DNA from 3 places in the Kutzneria viridogrisea DSM 43870 genome. Region 2 is predicted to be linked to each of the others. Evidence: riboswitches for the same ligand, from Rfam matches in the RefSeq annotation. Region 2 holds a riboswitch; each other region holds the start of a gene.
The links. A riboswitch is a leader RNA that binds a small molecule or an ion and turns the genes downstream of it on or off. The one in region 2 is predicted to bind S-adenosylmethionine.

Region 1: linked by a shared signal. The riboswitch ahead of thrC (threonine synthase) and the one ahead of KALB_RS34855 (aminotransferase class V-fold PLP-dependent enzyme) in region 2 are both predicted to bind S-adenosylmethionine.
Region 3: linked by a shared signal. The riboswitch ahead of KALB_RS03880 (methionine ABC transporter ATP-binding protein) and the one ahead of KALB_RS34855 (aminotransferase class V-fold PLP-dependent enzyme) in region 2 are both predicted to bind S-adenosylmethionine.

Annotation. Positions count from the first base shown of each region.
Region 1 covers NZ_CP007155.1:1,791,472-1,799,318, reverse strand. Annotated here, with positions in the region: gene KALB_RS08070 (glycoside hydrolase family 3 N-terminal domain-containing protein) at 1-104, shown strand, start outside; gene rpsT (30S ribosomal protein S20) at 220-483, shown strand; gene holA (DNA polymerase III subunit delta) at 547-1,527, opposite strand; SAM riboswitch class I at 1,631-1,736, shown strand; gene thrC (threonine synthase) at 1,747-3,018, shown strand; gene KALB_RS08050 (sensor histidine kinase) at 3,334-4,521, shown strand; gene KALB_RS08045 (response regulator) at 4,518-5,186, shown strand; gene KALB_RS08040 (ComEC/Rec2 family competence protein) at 5,282-7,594, opposite strand; gene KALB_RS49085 (ComEA family DNA-binding protein) at 7,591-7,847, opposite strand, start outside.
Region 2 covers NZ_CP007155.1:8,037,999-8,045,845, forward strand. Annotated here, with positions in the region: gene KALB_RS34825 (YbaB/EbfC family nucleoid-associated protein) at 1-603, shown strand, start outside; gene KALB_RS34830 (DUF2563 family protein) at 623-949, shown strand; gene KALB_RS34835 (hypothetical protein) at 949-1,716, shown strand; gene KALB_RS34840 (hypothetical protein) at 1,713-2,216, shown strand; gene KALB_RS34845 (RluA family pseudouridine synthase) at 2,213-3,097, opposite strand; gene lspA (signal peptidase II) at 3,216-3,779, opposite strand; gene KALB_RS34855 (aminotransferase class V-fold PLP-dependent enzyme) at 3,805-5,148, opposite strand; SAM riboswitch class IV at 5,179-5,294, opposite strand; gene KALB_RS34860 (hypothetical protein) at 5,470-5,745, shown strand; gene KALB_RS34865 (potassium/proton antiporter) at 5,973-7,451, opposite strand; gene KALB_RS34870 (DUF167 domain-containing protein) at 7,560-7,835, opposite strand; gene KALB_RS34875 (TetR/AcrR family transcriptional regulator) at 7,832-7,847, opposite strand, start outside.
Region 3 covers NZ_CP007155.1:801,374-809,220, reverse strand. Annotated here, with positions in the region: gene KALB_RS03900 (ABC-F family ATP-binding cassette domain-containing protein) at 1-459, opposite strand, end outside; gene KALB_RS03895 (4-(cytidine 5'-diphospho)-2-C-methyl-D-erythritol kinase) at 481-1,443, opposite strand; gene KALB_RS03890 (MetQ/NlpA family ABC transporter substrate-binding protein) at 1,475-2,284, opposite strand; gene KALB_RS03885 (methionine ABC transporter permease) at 2,306-2,992, opposite strand; gene KALB_RS03880 (methionine ABC transporter ATP-binding protein) at 3,066-4,076, opposite strand; SAM riboswitch class I at 4,300-4,390, opposite strand; gene rsmA (16S rRNA (adenine(1518)-N(6)/adenine(1519)-N(6))-dimethyltransferase RsmA) at 4,714-5,568, opposite strand; gene KALB_RS50030 (resuscitation-promoting factor) at 5,585-7,099, opposite strand; gene KALB_RS03865 (TatD family hydrolase) at 7,435-7,847, opposite strand, start outside.

The DNA of each region.
Region 1 (7,847 bases), 3.6 Mb from region 2:
CGCTGACCACCGGGGACGTCAACGGGGACGGCAAGCGCGAGGTGGCCAGGGGCGGCTACGAGGTCGTGGTGGGCGGTCAACGGGCACCGTTCACCATCGGTTAGACTCGTCCGTCGTGTCGTGCGGCTTTCCGTCGTGGAGGAAATCTCACGCGGTCACCCCGCGTGAACGCCAACAGAGCGCGACACCCCGGACAGCAGTGAACTGAGAGGTACGCGCATGGCCAACATCAAGTCGCAGCAGAAGCGGATCAAGACCAACGAGGCCGCCCGCCTGCGCAACAAGGCCGTCAAGTCCAGCGTCAAGACCGCGATCCGCAAGGTTCGCGAGGCCATCGCGGCCGGTGACAAGGACAAGGCCGTCGAGCTGGTCCGTGCCGCCTCGCGCAGCCTGGACAAGGCGGCCAGCAAGGGCGTCATCCACGCCAACCAGGCCGCCAACAAGAAGTCGGCCCTGACCAAGCAGGTCAACGGCCTGGCCTGAGCCAGCAGCGCGAAGGGCCCCGCACCTGGTGTGCGGGGCCCTTCGTCGTTCTCGCCGTTCTCGTTACGGCAGCTCGTGCGCCCGCACGATGCGCAGCACGGCCCGCTCCAGCGCGTACTCCGGATCGGCGGCCATGCCCTTGACCTCGGCGTTGAGCCCGGCCACCACCTGCATGGCCTCGGCCAGCCCGGCCGGGGTCCAGCCCCTGGCCTGCCCCTGCGCCCGCTTGACCTTCCACGGCGGCATGCCCAGGTCACCGGCCATGCGGAACGGGTCGCCCCGCCCCGCCGAGGCCACCTTCGCCACCGTGCGCACGCCCTCGGCCAGCGCGTCGGCCACCAGCACGTGGGCCACCCCCAGCTGCATCGCCCAGCGCAGGGCCTCCAGCGCGCCGGGCAGGTCGCCGACCACGGTCTTGTCGGCCACCGCGAAGCCGGTCACCTCGGCCTTGCCCTGGTGGTAGCGCCGCACCTCGGCCTCGGTGATCCTGCCGTCGGTGTCGGCCACCAGCTGCGCGGCGGCGGCGGCCAGTTCACGCAGGTCCGAGCCCACCGCCTCGACCAGCGCCGCCAGCGCGGCCGGTTCGATCTTGCCGCCGGCCCGGCGCACCTCCTCGCGCACGAACGCGTCCCGGTCACCGGGCTTGGTGATCTTGGCGCACTCCACTACGGCGGCACCGGCCTTGCGCAGGGCGGCGGGCAGCTCCTTGGCCACCTTGCTGCGGCCACCGCCGGTGTGCTGCACCACGAGCACGATGCCGTCCGCGGGCTGCTTGGCGTAGGCGACCACCGCCTCGGCGATCTCCTTGCCCGCCTCCTGCGCGGCCTCCAGCACCACCACCCTGCCCTCGGCGAACAGCGAGGGGCTGAGCAGTTCGGCCAGCTCGGGCGGGGTGAGTTCGGTCACCCGCACCCGGCTCAGATCGGCCTGCGGATCGGCGGCGCGCGCGGTGTCCAGCGCGGCGCGCACGGCCCGCTCGACCAGCAACTCCTCCTCGCCCAGCACGAGTTGCAGCGGATCGGGCGTGACGGCGGGGGCACTCACGCGCCCATCCTGCCACGGTCCTCCCGCATCCTGGACTCGACTGGTCACCGGCCGATCCGGTGCCGTACCGTGACCTGCGAACTGCGGAAGTACAACTGAACACCGCTCATCCAGAGGGGCAGAGGGAACGGCCCGACGAAGCCCCGGCAACCGGCGTCACTCGTGACGTACCGGTGCCAATTCCGACCCACCCGTGGGAAAGATGAGGAGATTTCTCCCATGACGACGACTGTCGACGCCCGCTCCGCCTCGGGCACGTCCACCCTGGACCTCGGCCCCGCCCGCGCGCTGTCCTGCCGGGAGTGCGGCCACCAGATCCCGCTCGCCGCCGAATTCGCCTGTTCGGAGTGTTTCGGCCCGCTCGAGGTCGCCTACGACTTCGGGCGGATCCGCCGCGAGGACATCGAGGCCGGGCCCAAGTCGATCTGGCGCTACCGCGGCCTGCTGCCGGTGCCCACCGACGTGCAGAGCCACCCCAACACCGAGCCGGGCCTGACCAGGCTGGTGCGCGCCGAGCGGCTCGGTGCCGCGCTGGGCCTGCGCAACCTGTGGGTCAAGGACGACACCGGCAACCCCACGCACTCGTTCAAGGACCGCGTGGTCGCCGTCGCGCTGGCCGCGGCCCGCAAGCTGGGCTTCACCGTGCTGGCCTGCCCCTCCACCGGCAACCTGGCCAACGCCGTCGCCGCCGCGGCGGCCCGCGCGGGCTGGGAGTCGGTCGTGCTGATCCCCTCCTCGCTGGAGCGGGCGAAGATCCTCACGACCGCCGTGTACGACGGGGCGCTGATCGCCGTCGAGGGCAACTACGACGACGTGAACCGGCTGGCCACCCAGCTGGCCGCCGAGCACGAGGACTGGGCGTTCGTCAACGTCAACGTGCGGCCGTACTACGCCGAGGGCTCCAAGACCCTGGCCTACGAGGTCGCCGAGCAGCTGGGCTGGCGACTGCCCGGCCAGATCGTGGTGCCGGTGGCCTCCGGCTCGCAGTTGACCAAGGTGGACAAGGGTTTCCGCGAACTGGGCGAGCTGGGTCTGGTGGAGGCCAGCCCCTACAAGGTGTTCGGCGCGCAGGCGACCGGCTGCTCCCCGGTGTCCTCGGCGTACAAGGCGGGCACCGACGTGGTGACCCCGGTCCGCCCCGACACCATCGCGCGCTCGCTGGCGATCGGTGCGCCCGCCGACGGCCCCTACGTGCTGGACACCGTGCGCCGCACCGGTGGCGCCGTGGAGGACGTCACCGACGAAGAGGTGGTCGCGGGCATCCGGCTGCTGGCCAGGACCGAGGGCATCTTCGCCGAGACCGCGGGCGGGGTCACCGTGGCCACCGCCAAGAAGCTGGCCGAGAGCGGCAAGCTGGACCCCGACGCGGAGACCGTGCTGCTGATCACCGGCGACGGTCTGAAGACCCTGGACGCCGTGGCCGACCAGGTGGGGCCGCGCGCCACCGTGCCGCCCTCGGCCGAGGCCGTGATCGAGGCGCTCGGCCGCTGAGCCGGGTGCCCGCCGTGGACCGGGACGAGGCGTGCCACGGTCCACGGCGGGTCATCCACGCGTCCGGCTGGGGAGCGGGACGCCTGGAAGCGTCGAGGACCGTCCCCCCTCAGACACGACCCTCGGCTTGTCGGGAACAGTCCCCCCTGGTTCGGTTCCCGGCCACCACAGAAACTAGTGAGTCGGGGCCCGCCGGTCGTCCGACCCGGGATTGACCTTCCACCAGGCGTGTACCGCGGCTGCGGTATGCCGAAGTGCGGCGCGGACTGGATGCGGGACCGCTCCCCCTGGCGCTACCGTTCGCTGGTGAGGCCGATGCTGCTCCTGGCGCGATGGGTGCACGCGATCAACCCGGTCGTGCAGGACGTAGTTCTCGCCCTTGTCCTGCTCGCGATCACCATCGGCTACGCCTACAACAGCCACAACCCCGGCTTCGTTGGCTTCGACCCGCTCGCGATCGTGCTGACGTCGCTGACCATCCTTCCCGTCGCCGTGCGCAGGCTGGCCCCGGTGAGCAGCATGGCCGTGGTCGGGCTGGCCATGCTCGCCTGCTCCTTCAGCGGCTACATCGACGCGCTCGTCGACGTCGGCCTGCTGCTCACGATGTACACCGTGGCCGCCCAGTGCGCGCCCCGGCGGGCCAAGATCTGCGCGGCTTCCTCCTTCCTCGTGCTGATCCTGGTCGCCTCACAGGTGACCAGCTTCCACGTGCTCGCCGACGTGCTGATCGCCGCCGTGCTCACCACCGCCGCCTACGCGTTCGGCTGGGGCAGGCGCAAGCTCACCGAGCGCAACGAGCAGCTGGCCCTGCTCACCGAGCAACTGCGCCACGAGCACGAGGACCGCGCTGCGCGCGCCGTCACCGAGGAGCGGGTGCGCATCGCCCGCGAACTGCACGACGTGGTGGCACACCACATGTCGGTGGTCAGCGTGCAGGCCGGGCTGGCCCGCTACGTGTTCGAGTCCGACCCGGTCACCGCACGCGCCGCCCTGGGCACCATCGCCGACACCAGCAGTGAGGCGCTCACCGAGATGCGGCGACTGCTCAACGTGCTGAGGGTCGGCGCGGACGAGGGCGGTGACTACGCACCCGCGCCGGGGCTGGGCAGGCTCACCGAACTCGCCGAGCGGGTCCGCGCCGCAGGCGTGCCCGTGGAGGTGCGCACCTTCGGTGCAGCGCGCCCGCTGCCACCCGGCCTGGACCAGTGCGCCTACCGCGTGGTGCAGGAGTCGCTGACCAACGTGCTCAAGCACGCGCGGCCCGCCAGGGCCTCGGTGGACCTGGACTACGGTCGCACCGAGTTCACCCTGCGGGTGCGGGACGACGGAGCAGTGCGGGCCCCCGACGCGGCCGGGGAACAGCGCGGACAGGGCATCGCCGGGATGCTGGAACGCGCCAAGCTCTACGGTGGCAAGCTGAGCGCGGGCGCCGCGCCCGGCGGCGGCTTCGTGGTGACGTTGACCCTGCCGCTGGCCATGACCTGTGAGGGGGAGGCCGGATGATCGGCGTGCTGGTCGTGGACGACCAGGACCTGGTGCGCGCCGGGTTCGCCGCCCTGATCCGGGCCGCGCCCGGGCTGGACGTGGTCGGCGAGGCCACCGACGGGGCCGACGCCGTGCGCAAGGCCGCGGCCACCCGGCCCGAGGTGGTGCTGATGGACATCCGCATGCCGCACATGAACGGGGTGGAGGCCACCGAGCGCATCCTCGCCGCCGCCGGGGACAACCCACCCAGGGTGCTCATCCTCACCACCTTCGACCTCGACGAGTACGTCTACTCCGCGCTGCGGGCGGGCGCCGCGGGCTTCCTGCTCAAGGACACCCAGCCGGAGCGGCTGCTCGCGGCGATCACCACCATCGCCGCCGGGGACATGCTGTTCGCGCCCAGCGTCACCCGCAGGCTGATCGAGGCCTACGCCAAGCGCCCGCTCGCCTCGGGACCGCCTCCCGAACTGGAGTCGCTCACCGGCCGCGAGGTGGAGGTGCTACGACTGGTCGGCCGCAGCATGTCCAACTCCGAGATCGCCGACCACCTGGTGATCAGCGAGGCCACCGTCAAGACGCACCTCAACCGCGCCATGGCCAAGCTGAGCCTGTCCAGCCGCGCCCAGGTCGTGGCCCTGGCCTACGAGACCGGCCTCGTGGTGCCCCGCGTGGCACGGCACTAGTTCGTCGGACCGCACTCGCTGCGGGATCGGGCAACCGAGCTCATCCAGTGAGCGGGACTCGCGCGCCCCAGAGCGGGACTCGCCGGGGTGAGGGGTCAGTGGGGTGGGGCGCGGGGTTCGCCGCGGCGGGCCAGGTGGGGGTGGTCGCTGCCGGGCAGGACGGCCAGGTCGCCGTCCTGGTCGGTACGCAGCACGGTGGTGCCGCCGCGGGTGAGCGCGTCGAGCACGAGCGGGCTGGGGTGGCCGAAGGTGTTGCCCGCTCCGACGCTGACCACGGCAACTGAGGGGTGCACACGTTCCAGGAACCGGGGCAGGGAGTAGCGCGAACCGTGGTGCGGCACCTTGAGCACCTCGGCGCTCAGGTCCTGGCCGGAGGCGAGCAGGGCGGCCTGGCCGGAGAGCTCGACGTCGCCGCTGAGCAGCACCCGCCCGGCCGGGGTGCTGGCCCGCACGACGACCGAGGCGTCGTTGATCGGCGTGCCCGCCGGGTCGCGACCCAGTGTGCTGGGCACCTCGCGTGGCGCGAGCACCTCCATGGTCAGTCCGGGCCACTCCCAGCGCTGGCCCAGCGCGAGGTCCACGATCGGCACCCCGGCCGACGCGGCGTCCCGGTTCACCTGCTGCCACGCCCAGCCGGGTTCGTGCAGCGGGCCGACCCCCACGGCGCCGACCTGGTAGTCGGCCAGCACCGAGGCGAGGCCGCCGATGTGGTCGGCGTGCAGGTGGCTGATCAACACCAGTGGCAGGCGGTGCACGCCGAGCCTGCGCAGGCAGCCGATCACGGCGCTGAGGTCCGGCCCGGTGTCGACCAGCACCGCCCGCGACGGGTCGCCGGTGGCCACGACCAGGGCATCGCCCTGCCCCACGTCGCAGGCCACCGCGGACCAGCCCGTGGGCGGCCAGCCCGCGCCGGTCAACCTGGTGGGCAGCAGCACGACTCCGGCGCCGACCAGCACCGCGGCGGCCAGTGCCCGCGCACGGGGTGAGCGGACCACCAGCACCGCCGCACCGATGGCGGCGACCAGTACGAGGCCGCCGACCCAGCCACCGGGCCAGCGCAGGGTGGCCAGCGGCGTGGCCGCGGCGTGCCGTCCGACCAGGACGAGCCAGCTCGCCTCGGGACCGGCGGCGTGCACGAGCAACTCCGCGGCGCCGTGGTGCACCGGCATCGCCAGGGTGGCCAGCACACTGAGCACCGTGGCCGGTGCCACCACGGGTTCGGCGACCAGGTTGGCGAGGACCGCCACCAGGCTGACCTCCCCGCTGAGCCCGGCGATGACCGGGGCGGTGACCAGGTGCGCGGCCAGCGGCGCGACCAGCACCTCGGCCAGACCGGGCGGCACCCCCTTGGCCCGCAGGCGGTCCGCCCACCTCGGTGCGATCAGCACCAGCCCGCCGGTGGCCAGCGCGGACAGGGCGAAACCCGCGTTGAGGGCCAGCCCGGGGTCCAGCGGCACCAGCACGACCACCGTCCAGGCCAGTGCGGGCAGCGCGGACCGGGGCCGCCCCAGCACCAGGCCGAGCAGCCCGATGCCGCCCATCACGGCGGCCCGCAGCACGCTGGGTTGCGGCCCGGCGAGCACCACGAACCCGGCCATGGCCAGTCCGGCGCCGAGCCCGCACACCACGGGGCCGAGCCCGAGCAGCCGCAGGCCGAACAGCACGGCCCCGGCCACGATCGCGAGGTTGGCCCCGCTGACGGCGAGCAGGTGGGTCATGCCGGAGGTGGCGAACTCCTCAGCGACCCGTGGGGACAGTCCACTGGTGTCGCCGACGACCAGTCCCGGCAGGAGCCCGGCGGGTTCGGCGGGCAGCACGGTGGCGGCCTGGCGCAGACCGGCGCGCAGCCACCCCGCTGCCTGCTGCCAGATCGGGGCGGGGGTCGGGTCCGCGGGGTCGCCGCGGGCCTGCACCACGGCGACGGTGAGTTCGTGCGGCTTGGCCGGGGCGAGCCGCCCCGAGACCGTGACGAGCTGGCCGGGCAGCAGCTCGCCCCAGTGCCGCACCGGGGCGAGCACGAGCAGGTCCGCTCCGGCACCGCGCACCGGGAGGGCAACCCGGTCGGCGCCGCCCTGTCGGCCGCCGAAACCCGCTGTGCGCAAGGGATGTGGGCGGTCGGCGACCTCCACGCGCAGAGTGCGGACCGCGCCGTGCTCGGCCTCGGCCCGCAGCGGGTGCGACTCGCTGTCGCGCAGGACCAGGGTGATCCAGCAGGCGGCGAGCGCGCCGACCAGTACGAGCAGCACGGCGGCCGGGCGCCAGCGCAGGGACCGGATCGCCGCGAGGACGCCACCGGCCACGGCACAGCCGCCGATCAGCGCGGCACAGGGCCAGCCGAACAGGAGTCCGGCAGCGGCCATGGCCCACACCGCCAGGGCGGCCGGGATCACGGGGGTCTGGCGGATCATGCGTGCACCAGGTCCTTCAGACCGGCGAACTTCGCGTCGCCGATGCCACTGATCTCCCGCAACTGCTCGATCCGCTGGAAGCGGCCGTGCTTGGACCGCCACTGGACGATGCGCTGGGCGGTGGCGGGTCCCACGCCGGGCAACTGCACCAGCTGCGCCTCGGTCGCGGTGTTGATGTCGATCTTGGTGGGGGCCTGCGCAGCGGGATCGGCCGCGGGCAGACCGACCGGGAGTTGTTCTCCGTCACCGAGTT
Region 2 (7,847 bases):
GAGCCTTCCGCCGAACAGCCCCTGACCGGTGCCGACCCGGCGGGGGTCGTGACCGTCACCGTCTCCCCCACGGCCGAGGTCCGCTCCGTCCGGCTCACCCCGGGCTGGCGCGGCACCGTGGACCCGCGATCCCTGCACTCCGCCGTGCTCGCGGCGGCCAACACCGCGAGCATCCGCGCCCTGGCCGCCCAGGCCGAGCAGGAACCGCCGCCACCCCAGTACAACCCGGCACCGCCACCGCCGCTCACCTCCCCCGAGGACCTGGCGCGGTTGATCGACGCGGCCGCCGCGGACCTGGACGGGTTCACCCGCCAGCTGTCGGCCGTCGTGGACCACCCCGTGCCCGCGCACAGCGGCGGCGGGCACGTGCGGGGCAGCGCTCAGCGTGGCCGGGTGCTCAGCCTGGAGCTGGACGCCGACTGGGCCGCGGTGGCCCGCGACTCGGAGATCGAGAGCGAACTGGTCGAGGTGCTGCGGCTGCTGCGCGGGCTGAGCGTGCCTGGCGAGTCCGCGCAGACCCCGACCAGCCCGGCGATCACCGAACTCACCGCGCTGGTGAGCGATCCGCAGCGGCTGCTGCGCGGACTCGGCCTGGTGCCGTGAACACGGAGGGGGCACTCGCATGAGCGGCACGCCGACCGCCGACCAGGTCTCGGTCGCGCTGGACGCCCTGCGTTCGGACGCGAGCACCTGGGATGCCGCGGGTGACGGCCTGGACGGTCCCACCTCGACGCTGGGTGGGCTGGCGCTGGGCCCGGAACAGGTCTCGATGTGGGCCGCCGACGCCGGGCTGGACCGCACCTACAACGAGGCCCGTGAACAGCTCGCCTCGGTGATCGCGCAGGCGGCGGAGAACTTCCACGCCGTGGCCGCCGCCCTGCGCACCGCCGCCACGATCTACGAGCAGGAGGAGCAGCAGAACCTGCACCGCCTCAAGGGGGTCTACTGATGTCGAACGCGATCATCGCCGAGGTCGACGAGAAGCTGCGCGAGATCGAGCGGGACGTGCAGCGCTTCTTCGACGCGGTCAACGAGGTGCTCAGCTGGGTGCCGGACTTCCTGTCCGACCTGATCGAGCCGATCCGCCGCGGCATCGAGGGGCTCAACCAGAAGCTGCGCGAGTTCTGGGACCGGATCAACCAGATGCTCACCCAGCGCGGGGACTCCGACCGGCTCAAGCAGGCCGGGGACGCGTGGGTCGACCAGGTGGGCAACCCGGCCGGGGACCTCGCGGGCAGCCTGTCCCTGGACAAGCTCAGGACCACTGTGGACTGGAGCGGCCGGGCCGCCGAGGCGTACAAGGCGAGCGTGCCCGCGCAGGTGTCCGGTCTGGGCGGCATCAAGGACCTGGCCAACCAGATGAAGTCCTCGCTGGTGAACCTGGCCAACGCCATCGACAACTTCTGGCTGGCGATCAAGGCCGCGCTGGTGGTGTTCGCGGTCGGCGCCGTCGCCGCCATCGCCACGGCCTGCACGGTGGTGGGACTGCCCGCCGCCATCGCCGCCATCGCCACCGCCGTGGGCGTCTCGGTCGGGCTGGTGGTCACCGCGGTCACCTCGATGCAGTCGCTCACCCAGACGATCGCCGTGGAGCAGGGCAACCTCAAGCAGAAGATCCACGACGACCTGGGCAGCTGGGCCAGGACGAACACCGAGGTGCTCGGCCACGCCAGCGTCAACGACCCCAGCGGCATGAACTGGCACGTCACCGCATGACCTACATCCCGCAGGAGCCGGTCCCGGAGTACCACTGGGTGTCCGCCCACCGAGCCCGGCGCATCGCCTCCGGCACCACGGTGACCGGCGTGCTGTTGCTGCTGTCCTCGCTCGTGCTGGGCGGGGCGCAGGCCGCGGTCGGCTTCGGCCTGCCCGCCGCGCACGACGTGTTCGGCAACTTCGCCGTGGTGCTGGTGCTGTGCGCCTCGCTAATGCTGCTGATCATGGGCGGCGGCCTGCTCGCGGCCCGCAACTACGCGCGGGGCGAGTACCTGAACCTCGCCGGGGCCACGGTCGGCCTGCGCGCTCTGCTCGTGGTGTGGCTGGGCACGATCCCGGTCACGGCGCTGGGGCTGTTCCTGCTCCGGACCGTGTTCGCCACCCGCCCCCAGTACGAATTCACCGCCAGCGCAGGGGTTTTCGTCGCGCTGGCGGTGCTTCCGTTCGTACTGGGCGGGATCGGCTACTTCGTCTCGCGGAACCTGTTGCGGCTGCGCTAGTTCTCCGCGCGCAGGGTCTCCAGCGCGTTCGCCAGGTCCTCGGGGTAGGTGCTGCTGAAGCTCACCCACTGGCCGTCGGCGGGGTGGTGGAACGCGAGGGTCTTGGCCTGCAACCACTGGCGGCTCAGGCCGAGGCGCTTGGCCAGCGCGGGGTCGGCGCCGTAGGTGAGGTCGCCGACGCAGGGGTGCCGCAGCGCGGAGAAGTGCACGCGGATCTGGTGCGTGCGCCCGGTCTCCAGGTGCACGTCCAGCAGTGAGGCGGCGCGGAACGCCTCGGTGACCTCGTAGTGCGTGACGCTGGGGCGGCCGCCCGCGACCACCGCGAACTTGTAGTCGTGCTTGGGGTGCCGGTCGATCGGCGCGTCGATGGTGCCGCGCGAGGGGTCCGGGTGGCCCTGCACCAGCGCGTGGTAGACCTTCTCCACGGTACGCTCCTTGAACGCCCGCTTGAGCACGGTGTAGGCGTGCTCGCTCTTGGCCACCACCATGACCCCGGTGGTGCCCGCGTCCAGCCGGTGCACCACGCCCTGCCGCTCGGCGGCCCCGGAGGTGGAGATCCGCAACCCGGCCGCGGCCAGCCCGCCGACCACGGTCGGGCCGTTCCAGCCGGGGCTGGGGTGCACGGCGACCCCGACCGGCTTGTCCACCACCACGATGTCCTCGTCCTCGTGCAGCACGACAAGGCCCGGCACGGGCACGGCCTGCACGGTCACCGGCTGGGCCGGGGCGGGCAGGCTGATCTCCAGCCAACTGCCCGCGACCAGCCGGTCCGACTTGCCCGCGGGCTGGCCGTCCACCAGCACGTCCCCGGAGTCGGTCAGCGCGGCGACGGCGGTGCGGGACAGGCCGAGCAGCTTGGACAGGCCCGCGTCCACGCGCATGCCGTCCAGGCCGTCGGGCACCGGCAGGGTACGCAGGTCACTCACGGGACACTCCTCGCTGACGCTCGTCGGCCCGCGAGCGGGCTCCCAGTGCTCAATGGTGAGCTCGCGAGCTCGCTCACTTGTCCCCTGCCTTCTCCTTGGTCGAACGACCGTCGTAGTCGCGGCCGAGCAGCGCCATCAGCACGATCAGCGCGCCGCCGACGCAGATGGCGGAGTCAGCCAGGTTGAAGATCGGGAACACCTGGGCGTTGGGCGCGAACACGGAGATGAAGTCCACCACGTGGCCCTGCAACGCCCCCGGCGCGCGGAACAGCCGGTCCAGCAGGTTACCCAGCGCACCGCCGAACACCAGGCCCAGGCCCAGTGCCCAGCCGCGCGAGCGCAGCTTGGGCGCCACCCAGATGATCGCGGCCAGCACGCCGACGCAGACCAGGCTGAACACCCAGGTCATGCCGGTGACACCGAGCGAGAACGCGGCGTAGGGGTTTCGGATCACCTGGAAGTAGACCAGCCCGCCCAGTGCCTCGATCGGCGGCTTGCCCTCCAGGTTGGACACCACGACCGTCTTGGTCACGACGTCGAGCAGCAGTGCGACGACCGCGGCGGCGGCCAGCAGCCCGATCCGGCGCGGCAGGATGGCCTGCCCGGCAGCCGGTTCGGTGTTGGGCTCGGTACTCACCCGGCCATTGTCCCCCGAGCCCCGCTCAGCCCGCGACGAAGGGCGGCAACGGGCGCTGGTCGTCCACCGGCACCCACCGGCCGTCCACCTGGTGGTAGGCGGCGCGCGGCCCCTCGGCGACCAGCCTGCGCAGCGCGCCGACCAGCCGGTCCACGTGCTCGGCGGTGCTGCCCAGGCCCAGGCTGGCGCGCAGCGCGCGCTGCTCGGTGGACCCGGCTCGGCCCAGCAGCCTGCGGGTCGCGATGTGCGCGCAGAACGCGCCGTCGCGGACGCCGATGCCGTACTCGGCGGACAGCGCCGCGGCGACCAGACCCGCGTCCAGGCCGTCGATGGTGAAGCTGACCACGCCAACCCGGTCGTGCTCGGCGTCGAACAGGCTCAGCTCGTGCAGCCCCGGCACGGTGGCCAGCCCCTCGCGCAGCCGCGCCAGCAGCGTGCGCTCGTGCGCCTCGACCTGGTCCCAGCCGTGCTGGATGAACGTGTCGCAGGCGGCGGCCAGCGCGTGCACGCCGGCCACGTTGGGCGAACCGGCCTCGTGCCGCTCCGGCACCGCGGACCAGGCCACACCCAGGTGGTCGCCCCAGTCCACGACGTTCTTCGTGGCACCTCCGCCGACCAGGTACGGGTCCGCGGCCTGCAACCAGTCGGCCCGCCCGATCAGCGCGCCCGCGCCGAACGGGGCGTAGAGCTTGTGCCCGGACAGCACCACGTAGTCCACGTCCAGGGCCTTGATGTCCACCGGGCGGTGCGGGGCCAGCTGCGCGGCGTCCAGCACGATGCGCGCGCCGTGACGGCGTGCCACCTGGGCCAGCTCGGCCACCGGCCACAGCTCGCCGGTGACGTTGGACGCGCCGGTGACGACCACCAGCCGTGGGCCCTGCGGGCACTCGCGCAGCGCGGCCTCCAGCGCGGGCACGGCGGCACCGGCCGAGTCGGGGGTGCGCACCCGGCGGACGTTCGGCCCGCGCCAGGGCAGCAGCGCCGCGTGGTGCTCGGTGTCGAACAGCACCACGGCGGTGCGCCTGGGCAGGCTGCGCGCCAACAGGTTGAGCGAGTCGGTGGTGTTGCGGGTGAACACGACGGTGTCGGAGGACCGGGCGCCCACGAAGCGGCGCAGCGTGTCGCGGGCCTGCTCGTACACGCGGGTGCTGACCTGGGAGGCCAGGCCCGCGCCGCGGTGCACGCTCGCGTACCAGGGCAGCAGTTCGTTGACGGCGTCGCGGACCCGCTCCAGACAGGGCGCGCTCGCCGCGTGGTCGAGGTTGGCGTAACCGATGCGGTCGCCGGTCACCAGCGGCACGCAGAGCTGGGCGCCGACCACGGCGGGAACGGTGTAGCCGGTGCGGGCCTGCGGGATCGTGGACGTCATGTCAGCCTCCGGGTCATGGACCCGACGAGGGGCCCGCGCTTGCCCGTCGCGTTCTCGCCACGGACCTGGTCCTCACCCGGGGCACCCCACCGCGGTAGGAGGGTTGCCGGCCAGCTAGCCGGGGCTTGTCGCTGGCACTCATGACCTTCGTGTTCGAAGCTAGCCGATGCCTCGGGCCCGGGTCGAGCCCCCGCCCACATGCTGAGAGCCAGCTCACCGACCGGCCCGAATGAGTGATTTCCGGTCCAGACGGGTGATGGACGGGTCTGTCGGCCACCTCGACAGCGCAGACTGCTGCCTTCGAGAGCGGGAGGCGGCACGATGTTCCGGGAGCTCGACGACGAGCTGAACAGGCACCTGGCGAAGCTGGCCAGACTCAGCACCGAGGCCGATCCCGCGCGGGCGGCCCGGGTCGCCCGCGCGGAACTGCCCGGCGTGGCCAAGGCCGTGTCCACGCTGCTGGGCGAGCACTCCCCCGACTCACGTGGCCGCTGCGCCACCTGCCGCCCCGACCACTGGTGGCAGCCCCGCCCGACCTTCCCGTGCGCGGCCTACCTCGCCGTACACCGCGCCCTGTTCGCCGGCACCCTGGGCTGACCACCCGCGTGTCGCACGTTCCGGCACCGCGTGTCGGCGCTTCCCACACCGCGTGTCGGACGCCCCAGCACCGCGTGTCGGACGTCCCGGTACGGCGTGTCGGCGCTTCCCGTACAGGATCCGCAAGACATGAGCGACTCTCGCCTTCCCGCAGCGCGCAACACACCGTACGGGAACGTCCGACACGCGATACCGGAAGCGCCGACACGCGGCGGGGGCGTACGGGGTCAGTCGCCGGGGTCGCCTTTCCAGCGGGCGTAGCGGCCCGCGCGGTCCACGGCGCGGATCCGCCGTTCGGCCCCTTCGCGGGCGGTCTCGGTCGCGATGACCAGGAGCTGGTCCTCCTCCTGCAACCGGGTCGTGGACTTGGGTGTGAACCCGGCGTCCTCGCGCACGATCAGGCTCACCGTGGCGCCGACCGGCAGGCGCAGCTCGGACAGGTACACGCCGTGCAGGCGCGATCCGCGCTGGATGCGCACCTGCAACAGCTCGGCGCCGAGCTGGTCCAGCGGTGCGGCGTCCACCTCGATCTCACGGGGTTGACCGGAACGGACGAGCCCGAGCCAGCGCGCGACCACCGGCAGGGTGGCGCCCTGCACCAGGGTCAGCACCACGACGAGCACGAACACGGCGTCGACGAGCTGTTCCGCCCCGGGCACGCCCTGGGTGAGCGGGATCAGCGCGAGCACGATGGGCACGGCCCCGCGCAGGCCCGACCAGGACAGGAACACCTGCTCGCGCCACTTCACCCGGAACGGCGTGGCGGCGAGCAGCACCGACAGCGGGCGGGCCAGCAGCACGAGCACGGCGCCGGCGACCAGTGCGGGCACCAGCGCGCTGAGCAGCCGCGCCGGGGAGGCGAACAGGCCGAGCAGCACGAACAGTCCGATCTGCGCGAGCCAACCCAGGCCCTCGGCGAAGGACAGGGTGTCCGAGCGGTGCGGGAGCCGGGAGTTGCCCAGGACGAGCCCGGCCACGTAGGTGGCGAGCAGACCCGAGGCGTGCGACAGGTCCCCGGCCGCGTAGGCGAGCACGCACATGGCCACGGCGGCGATCGGGTACAGGCCGGTGGCGGGCAGGGCGGCGCGGCGCAGGGCGAAGGCGCCCAGCCAGCCGACGGCGGCACCGATCAGCGCGCCCGCGCCGAGTTCGTAGACGACCAGCAGCGGGGTGGTCCACCGCACCGGGTCCCCGGAGACGAGCAGCACCACGGCGATGAACACCGGCGCGTCGTTGAGGCCGGACTCCAGCTCCAGCGCGCCCGCCAGGCGCTTGCCAACGCCCACCCCGCGCAGCACGCTGAACACGGCCGCGGCGTCGGTGGAGGACAGCACGGCGCCCCACAGCAGGGCCATCCGCCAGTCCAGGCCGAGTATCAGGTGCAGGCAGGCCCCGGTGACCGCGACGCTCACGGCAACGGCCACTGTGGACAGTGAGATTCCCAGTCCCAGCGCGGACTTCACCCCGGACCATCGGGTGGTGAGGCCACCTTCGGCGAGGATGAGGACCAGAGCGGCGATGCCCAGCGCCTGGGTGAGACCGGCATTGTCGAACTTGATGCCGAGCCCGGCCTCACCGATCAGCAGGCCGAACCCGAGGTAGAGCAACAGTGAGGGCAGACCGACCCGCACTGACACCCGTACGGCGAACACGGAGAGCAAGAGAACCACTGCTCCGATACCCAACGCGATGGAAAGGTCGGCCACCCCACCTCCCGGTTGTCACCCGTTCCGGTGTCTATTGTGCGTTAAGTTGCCAGAAAAGTACTAATCGACCACAGTGGATGTCCATTGTGGACAAACAAGTGTGCCGCTTCAGCCCAACAGGCGGGCAAGCAGGTCCGCCGTGCCCTCGGGGGCCGAGCAGAGCTCGACGACCTTGTCCCTGCCGCGCTCACCAGCGATGATCAACACGTCCTTGCGGCGGACACCGAAGGCCGCGGCCAGCGCGCGGCGCACGGCCTCGTTGGCCTTGCCCTCCACCGCGGGCGCCGACACGGCGACGACCAGCGCGGGACCGCCGGGACCAGCCCAGATGCCGCCCACGGAGTCGCGCTTCGCCCCGGGTTTCACCCGAACGGGGAATCTCACCGGGCGGTCATC
Region 3 (7,847 bases), 2.6 Mb from region 2:
GGGCTCGTCCAGCACCAGCAGGTCCAGCTCGCGGACCAGGGCGGCGGCCAGCGCCACGCGGCGCCGCTCCCCACCGGACATGGTGGCCACCGGCGAGTCCAGGCCCAGCGCGGTGATGCCCAGCCCGTCCAGGATCGAGCGCACCCGCGCGTCGGCGGCCCACTCGTGCTCCGAGGTGTAGCCGTGCGGGTCCAGCACCGCGTTGCGCACCGTGGCGTCGGTCGGCAGCTGCGTGCGCTGCGTGACCACCGCCATGCGCAGGTCCCGGTTCTGGCTGACCCGCCCGGTGTCCGGCGGTTCGATGCCCGCGAGCACCTCCAGCAGCGTGGTCTTCCCGCCGCCGTTCAGCCCGACCACGCCGATGCGATCACCCTCGTTGACGCCCAGCGAGACGTCGTCGAGCAGGCTGCGCACGCCGTAGGACTTGCTGACCGATTCCAGGTTGACCAGGTTCGCCACGGCTTGAGCCTACGGCGGACCTCAGGCGTGCACGCCGGGTGGGATCGGGCGCGCGGAGTCGTCGGTGACCACCCGTGCCCCGGCCACCGGTCCCTGGGCCACCCGGACCGTGCGGCACACCCCGGCGCCGGACAGCTCGGCGGCCACGCGCACCGCGGAATCCGCGTCGGTGCACAGGAAGGCGCAGGTCGGCCCGGAGCCGGACACGATGCCCGCGAGGGCGCCCGCGTTGACCCCGGCGCGCAGGGTGCGGCGCAGGCCCGGTCGCAGCGAGACGGCAGCGGCCTGCAGGTCGTTGCCCAACAACAGGGCGAGCTGGCGCGGGTCCCCGGAGGCCAGCGCCTCCAGCACCGGCTCGACGGCACCGATGCGCGGCGGGTTGCCCTCGGCGCGCAGCCGGTCCAGCTCGCGGAAGACCGTCGGCGTGGACAGTCCCTCGCGGTCCAGGGCGATCACCCAATGGTAGGTGTGCCTGGCCAGTACCGGCACCAACTGCTCGCCCCGCCCGGTGCCCAGGGCCGTGCCGCCCTGCAACACGAAGGGCACGTCGCTGCCCAGCTCGGCGGCGATGGTGGACAGCTCGTCACGGCCGATCTCCAGCCGCCACAGCGCGGCGAGCCCGACCAGGGTGGCCGCCGCGTCCGCGCTGCCGCCCGCCATGCCGCCCGCGACCGGGATGCCCTTGTTGATCGTGACCCGGACCCCGGGGGCATCCGGGTCGCGGCCCACGTGCGCGGCCAGTGCCCGCACGGCCTTCCAGGCCAGGTTCTCCGGCCCGGCGGGCACCTGGGCCGCGCCCTCGCCGTGCACCTCGACCCCGGGCTCCTCGGCGACGGCCACGGTGACCTCGTCGGTCAGCGACAGCGCCTGGAACAGCGTGGTCAGGTCGTGGTAGCCGTCCTCCCGCAGGTCACCGCACGCGAGGTGCAGGTTGACCTTGGCGGGCACGCGGACGGTCACGGGTGGTGGCACGACGGCTAGCACCTGTTCAGCCTACGGGCTGAGCGCCGGTTGGCTAGAACGCCGGCAGCACGCCCCCGTGGTAGGTCTTGGTGATGTAGTCCTTGACCTGCGGGGAGTTCAGCAGCTCGGCCAGCGCCTTGATCCGCTTGTCGTTGGCCAGCTCGGGGCGGGTGACCAGGCCGTTCGCGTTCGGGTTGCCCTGGGCCTTCTCCAGCAGGATCGCGTCCTTGCCCGGGTCCAGCTGGGCGTCCAGCGCGTAGTTGCCGTTGACGATCGAGGCGTCGGTGTCCTGGAGGCTGCGCGGCAGCTGGGCCGCCTCCAGCTCCACGAACTGAAGGTGCTTGGGGTTGTCCGCGACATCGCGCGGGCTGCCCGTGCTCGCCCCGTCCTTGAGCTTGATCACGCCGTTGTCGGCGAGCAGCTTGAACGCGCGCGCCTCGTTGCTGGCGTCGCTGGGCACGCCGATCTTCGCCCCGTCGGGCAGCTCGGCCGCGCTCTTGACCTTCTTCGAGTACAGGCCGAGCGGCTCCAGGTGCACCGCGGTGATCCACTGCAGCTTGGCGCCGTTCTTCGTCTCGAAGTCGGCCAGGTAGGGCTGGTGCTGGAAGTAGTTGGCGTCCAGCGACTTGTCCACCAGCGAGGTGTTGGGCGTGACGTAGTCGGTGAACTCCTTGACGTCCAGCTTCAGCCCCTTGGCCGAGGCCAGGTTGTCGGCCACGTACTTGAGGATCTGGCCGTGCGGGGTGGGGCTGACGCCGACCACCAGCGGGGCGTTCTCGTCGGGGGCCGAGCCCGCGCCGCCGCCGCACCCGGCGAGGGTGAGCGTGACGAGGGCAGCCGGGATCAACGCGCGGAGCTTCATGGGGGTGCTTTCCTCAGTGGTTCAGGCGGTGACGTGGCGGCGTCGGTCGATGAGCCGGGCCACGCGGTCGAACAGGAACTGGAGCAGCATGGCCAGCAGGCCGATGACGATCACGGTGGTCCACATGATCCGGTCGTCGTAGCGCTGGTAGCCGTAGCGGATGGCCAGGTCGCCGAGGCCGCCCCCGCCGACGACGCCCGCGATCGCGGAGAAGCCGACGAGGGTGACCGCGGTGACGCCGACGGCGGAGACCAGTGCGGGGGCGGACTCACCGAGCAGCACGCTGCGCACGATGCGCAGCCTGCTCGCCCCGGTGGTGACGGCGGCCTCCACCACCGTCGCGTCCACCTCCCGCAGGGCCGACTGCACCAGCCTGCCCAGGAAGGGCACGGCGCCGATGGCCAGTGGCACGATCGCCGCGGTCGGCCCGATCGAGGTGCTCAGCAGTGGTCGCGTGACGATCTGTTGCAGCAACACGATGAGCACGATGAACGGCACGGACCGGCCGAAGTCCGCCACGACGCCCAGGATCCGGTGCAGCACCGGCAGGGGCCGCAGCCCGTTGGGCGCCGAGACGTGCAGCAGCACGCCGAGCGGGATTCCGAACAGCGTGGCGAACACGGTCGCCACGGAGATCATGTAGAGGGTCTGGCCGAAAGCTGGCTGAAGCAGATCAAGCACTTCTGACCACGGAGTGGTCGGTCTCACGCTGCCACCTCGCTGCCGCTCGGCGGCGGCGTTCGCCCAGTCCCTGTACCCAACGGTGAGTTCGCAAGCTCACTCACGCAGCAACTCCCTGTGGTCCCTTGGGTGTCCGCCGCACAACAGCACCGGCCTCGGAGATCCACTCCAGGGCCGAGTCGGCCCGTTCCCCGTTGATGCCAACGCGGAACCGTGCGACCGGGGTCTCCCCCAGCCGGGTCAGGCCACCGCCGAGCACGGCGAGCTCGACGCCGAAGCGGTTGGACGCCTCGGGCAGCAGCGCGCCCACGGCGGCGAAACCGACCAGCACCACGTCGGCGACGCGGTCGTGCGTGCCGATCAGTCCTTCGCCCTGGTCCAGCCCGGGCAGCAGCGTGGCGGCGGTCCTGCTGTCCGCGTCGGAGACCAGGTCGAGCACCTTGCCGTGCTCGACGACCTTGCCGTCCTCCAGCACCGCGACGTCGTCGCAGATCCGGCGCACCACAGCCATGTCGTGCGTGACGACCAGGACCGTGACGCCGAGTTCGGCGCGGGCGCGGTCCAGCACGGTCAGCACCGAGCCGGTGGTCTCCGGGTCCAGAGCCGAGGTGGGCTCATCTGCCAGCAGCACGGCGGGGTTGGCCGCCAGCGCCCTGGCCACGGCCACCCGCTGGCGCTGTCCGCCGGAGAGCTGGTCGGGGTAGGAGGCCGCCTTGTCAGTCAGGCCAACGAGATCGAGCAGCTCGCCGACGCGCTTGCGCCGGACCGGGCCGTCCACACCGGCGCTTTCCAGTGGCAGCGCGATGTTCCCAGCAGCGGTGCGCTGACGCAGCAGCGAATCCCCTTGCGGGACAACGCCGATCTGCCTGCGCGCGGCACGCAGCCTGCTGCCGTCCAGCGAGACGAGGTCCGTGCCGTCGACTCGGATGGCCCCGCTGTCGGGGCGCTCCAGCAGTGCGATGCAGCGGGCGAGGGTCGACTTGCCTGCCCCGCTGGGGCCGACGACGCCGCACACAGAACCGGCCTGGACTTCCAGGCTGACCCCGTTGAGGGCGCGGACCGAACCCGCACGGGAGGAGAAGGACTTGACCAGGTTGTCGACTGTAATCACGATTGCTCCACAGCACGCGTGGCAGCGCACACCGACTAGCGGCGCCACTGTCCGAAGAGGACCGTCCTAACGGGACGAAGAAGACGTTCGAGTGAACTGACCGGGAAACGAGAGTTCGTCAGCCGTCGAGTCGACAGGCACTGACCGTACGACGGCACTGGTCGACTACTCGGCGGCGGGTCAGCGTGCGTGCCGCACACAGTCGCGTGAGGTCCATAGAAATCCTCCATCGGTCCTGGCGGTAGCACCTGCCCGCGAACGGGTGGTTGCTGCGGCGTCGTCGATCCAGGTCTCTCGGCCGCTCGGGATGGATGCACCAAGAGTAGACCCGACGCAACTGGAAGAAATCAAGCTACCGACACGAAGTTCCCCGGATCGTTCGGCAAATCACACTGCCGCCCGTGGATTGATCGCTACTTTGCGTACACAACAAACGGTTCCACGGCGTCGGGAGTTGTCCACAGGTACCCGAGTTGTCCACAGGCGGGTCCAGTTCAAGATCAACTAGGGGGTGCGGGCGGTAGACTGGAGCTGGGCACGCCCCCCAGGGAGTGGCGGGGGATGGACTAGTCCCCAGCAACGAGGGAACAGACCGGCCAGGTCCCGTGTTGCACGGGGTGTGGACGAGGTCAGGGGCTCAGCGGTCGGCGAGTTCGGCGATGCGCGCGAACTCGGTGATGCCGAGCTGCTCACCCCGGGTGGACGGGTCCACCCCGGCGGCGACCAGCAGTTCGGCGGCACGGTCGGCGGATCCGGCCCAGGTGGCCAGGGCGGCGCGCAGGGTCTTGCGGCGCTGTGCGAAAGCGGCGTCGACCAGCGCGAACAGCGATTCGCGGCGGACACCGGCCGGGGGTTCGCGGCGGGTGAAGGCCACCAGCGCGGAGTCCACGTTGGGCACCGGCCAGAACACCGAGCGCGGCACCGGACCGGCCCGGCGGGCATCGGCGTACCAGGCGATCTTCACACTCGGCACGCCGTACACCCGGCTACCAGGACCGGCGGCCATCCGGTCGGCGACCTCGGACTGCACCATCACCAGGCCGGTCCGCAGCGAGGGCAGCTCGGCGAGCAGGTGCAGCACGATCGGCACGGACACGTTGTACGGCAGGTTGGCCACCAGCGCGGTCGGCGCGGACCCGCCCTCGAGGATCTCCTGGGCGCCCACGCGCATCGCGTCGGCCCCGACCACGCGCAGCCGGTCGGCGAACTCGGGGGCCCGCTCGGCGGCGGTGCGGGGCAGCCGTGAGGCGAGCACCGGGTCGATCTCCACGGCGACCACCGAACGGCAGGCCGGCAACAGCCCCAGGGTCAGCGACCCGAGGCCGGGCCCGACCTCCAGTACGACGTCGTCCGCACGGAGACTGGCGGAGCTGACGATGCGGCGCACCGTGTTGGTGTCGTGCACGAAGTTCTGGCCCAGCTTCTTGGTCGGCCGGATGTCCAGTTCCTCGGCCAACGCACGGACCTCAGCGGGCCCCAGCAACTCGTACACGCAGGCGATCTTAGGTTCAGCTGATGCCGAGCTTGCCGGCGCACTCCCACGGCTGGTAGCCGCGAGCCGCACGGACCTTGTTGGCGATCGCGATCTGCTCCTCGCGGCTGGCCAGGTCGGCGCGCGGGGCGTACTGCCCACCACCGTTGGAGGTCCAGGTCCCCATGTCGAACTGGAGGCCGCCGTAGTAGCCGTTGCCGGTGTTGATGTGCCAGTTGCCGGTGGACTCGCACTGGGCGATGCGGTCCCAGACCGCGTCCCCGGCCATCGGCTTGGTGCCGACCTTGATGACCTTCGGCTTCATCGGCGTCAGCACGGTGACGGCGATCTGCTGCTTGTCGGTCTGCTTGCCGTTGTGCATCGTGACCCGGTAGGTCACGTTCTGCTTGCCCGCGGCACCGGGGTCGACGACGGTCTGCTCACCGCGTTCCATCGTCGGGTCGTTGATCTTCTGGACTTCCGGCTGGATGTCCTGCTGCTCCTGCACCACGGTGACGCCGTTGCGGCTGACCGAGACCTCGGCGCCGGTGGCGAGCTTGGTGCTGACGGCGGGGCTGACGTTGTCCTCGCCGCCGAGCGAGACGTTCAGCTCCTTGAGCAGCTCCTGGATGCTGACCGCGTAGGTCTTGAGCTGCTTGGGGGCGTTGCCGCCGTCGCTGAAGGTGATGGTCTTCGCGGTGCGGATGTCCACCGACATGCCGTTCAGCGGGATCTGCGCGCTGGGGTCGGCGGACATCTTGGTGTCGTCGGTCTTGACGCCCAGTTCCTGCAGGGCGGCGCCGACGGTGAGCGCCTTGACCCACTGGCTCTGCTGGACCCCGTCGACGGACAGGTTCATCATCCGGCCGCGCTGCAGCACGATCTTGCCGCCGTCGGCGATCTGCGTGCCCGCCGAGGGCATCAGGGCGTCGTGCGAGCCGGCGGCCAGGCCCTGCTTCTCCAGCACCTCGCCGACGGTCCCGGCGAAGGTGTGCACGGTGACCGGCTGGCCGTCCACGTCCACCGTGACGGCCTTGTCCATGGCCAGCGCGGTGGCGCCGCCACCGGTCAGGCTCACCAGGGTGGCCATGACGGCCGCCTTGATGAACCGGCGCTTCCAGACGGACTGGGTCTTCTCCTCGGTCTTGACCTTGACCTTGCGCTGGGGCTCGGGCACCAGGTTGGTGTCCTCGAGGCCGCGCTCGAGCTCTTCCCAGGTCTGCGACAGGCCCTCGGTGAGGGGCTCGTCGACGATCCGCGGGATGACCGTGGTCTTGGCGTTCATCAGGTCGAGGAGCTGGTCCAGCTCCATGTCGACCGAGGACAGCAGGTCCTGCGCGTCGGGGCCGAGGACGTCGAGCACGTCCTGGGTGGAGACGTAGGCGCCACCGGGCACGAACTGGCGGGTGGCCTCGAGCTCGGCCTCCCAGTCCCAGTCCCAGTCCAGGTCGGGCCGGACGGTCGACCAGTCGGTGCGCTCCGCGACGGCGACGCCGCCCGCGGGGGCCCAGAAGCCAGAGGTGGTGCTGCTCTGCGTGGCGGGGGAATCCACGCGTGGTCTGCGGTGCCTACCAGTCCCGGTCACGGGGTCGTTACCTCCGAAAAGCCAAGGTTTCCGCGAGTGCTCGCGGCTGACTGCCACTGCTGACTCTCAGCCGCTGGTGCTTCTCCTCGCGTCACATCGGTCTCGTGCTCCGACTCCCGCAACCAGGTTCACACGGCGTGTCCCCGAACAACACCGGCCTGATCGCGGGTTGATGCCGGACTGCGACGTCCACTGGCATCGATCACGAGACCGTAACGGAGGTTGGGCGTGGCCGCAAACATCGTCCAGGTTGATGTGTCACCAGTCACACCACGGAGTGATGTTTTTGTGAGCACGGACCGTCATCGTCCCAGCGGAACGGTCATGCCGAACACACGTTTCGCAGTGGCGGCCAGAGTTGTTGCCAAATCACCGACATCAACTCCGCGTAGCTCGGCCAGTGCACGCAGTGTGTACGCCACGCAGTAGGGCTCGTTCGGACGGCCGCGGAACGGGTGCGGCGTCAGGAAGGGCGCATCGGTCTCCACCAGGAGTTGTTCCGCGGGAACACTCCTCGCGGCTTCCCGCAGGGCCGTGGCGTTGCGGAAGGTGACCGTCCCGGACAGGGACAGCACGAACCCGCGCTCCACGCAGCGCCGCGCGAAATCCACATCCCCGGAAAAACTGTGGAAAACCACCGTGGGCGGCGCACCCTGTTCGTCCAGGATGCGCAGCACGTCCTCGTGCGCCTCCCGGTCGTGGATCATCAGCGCCT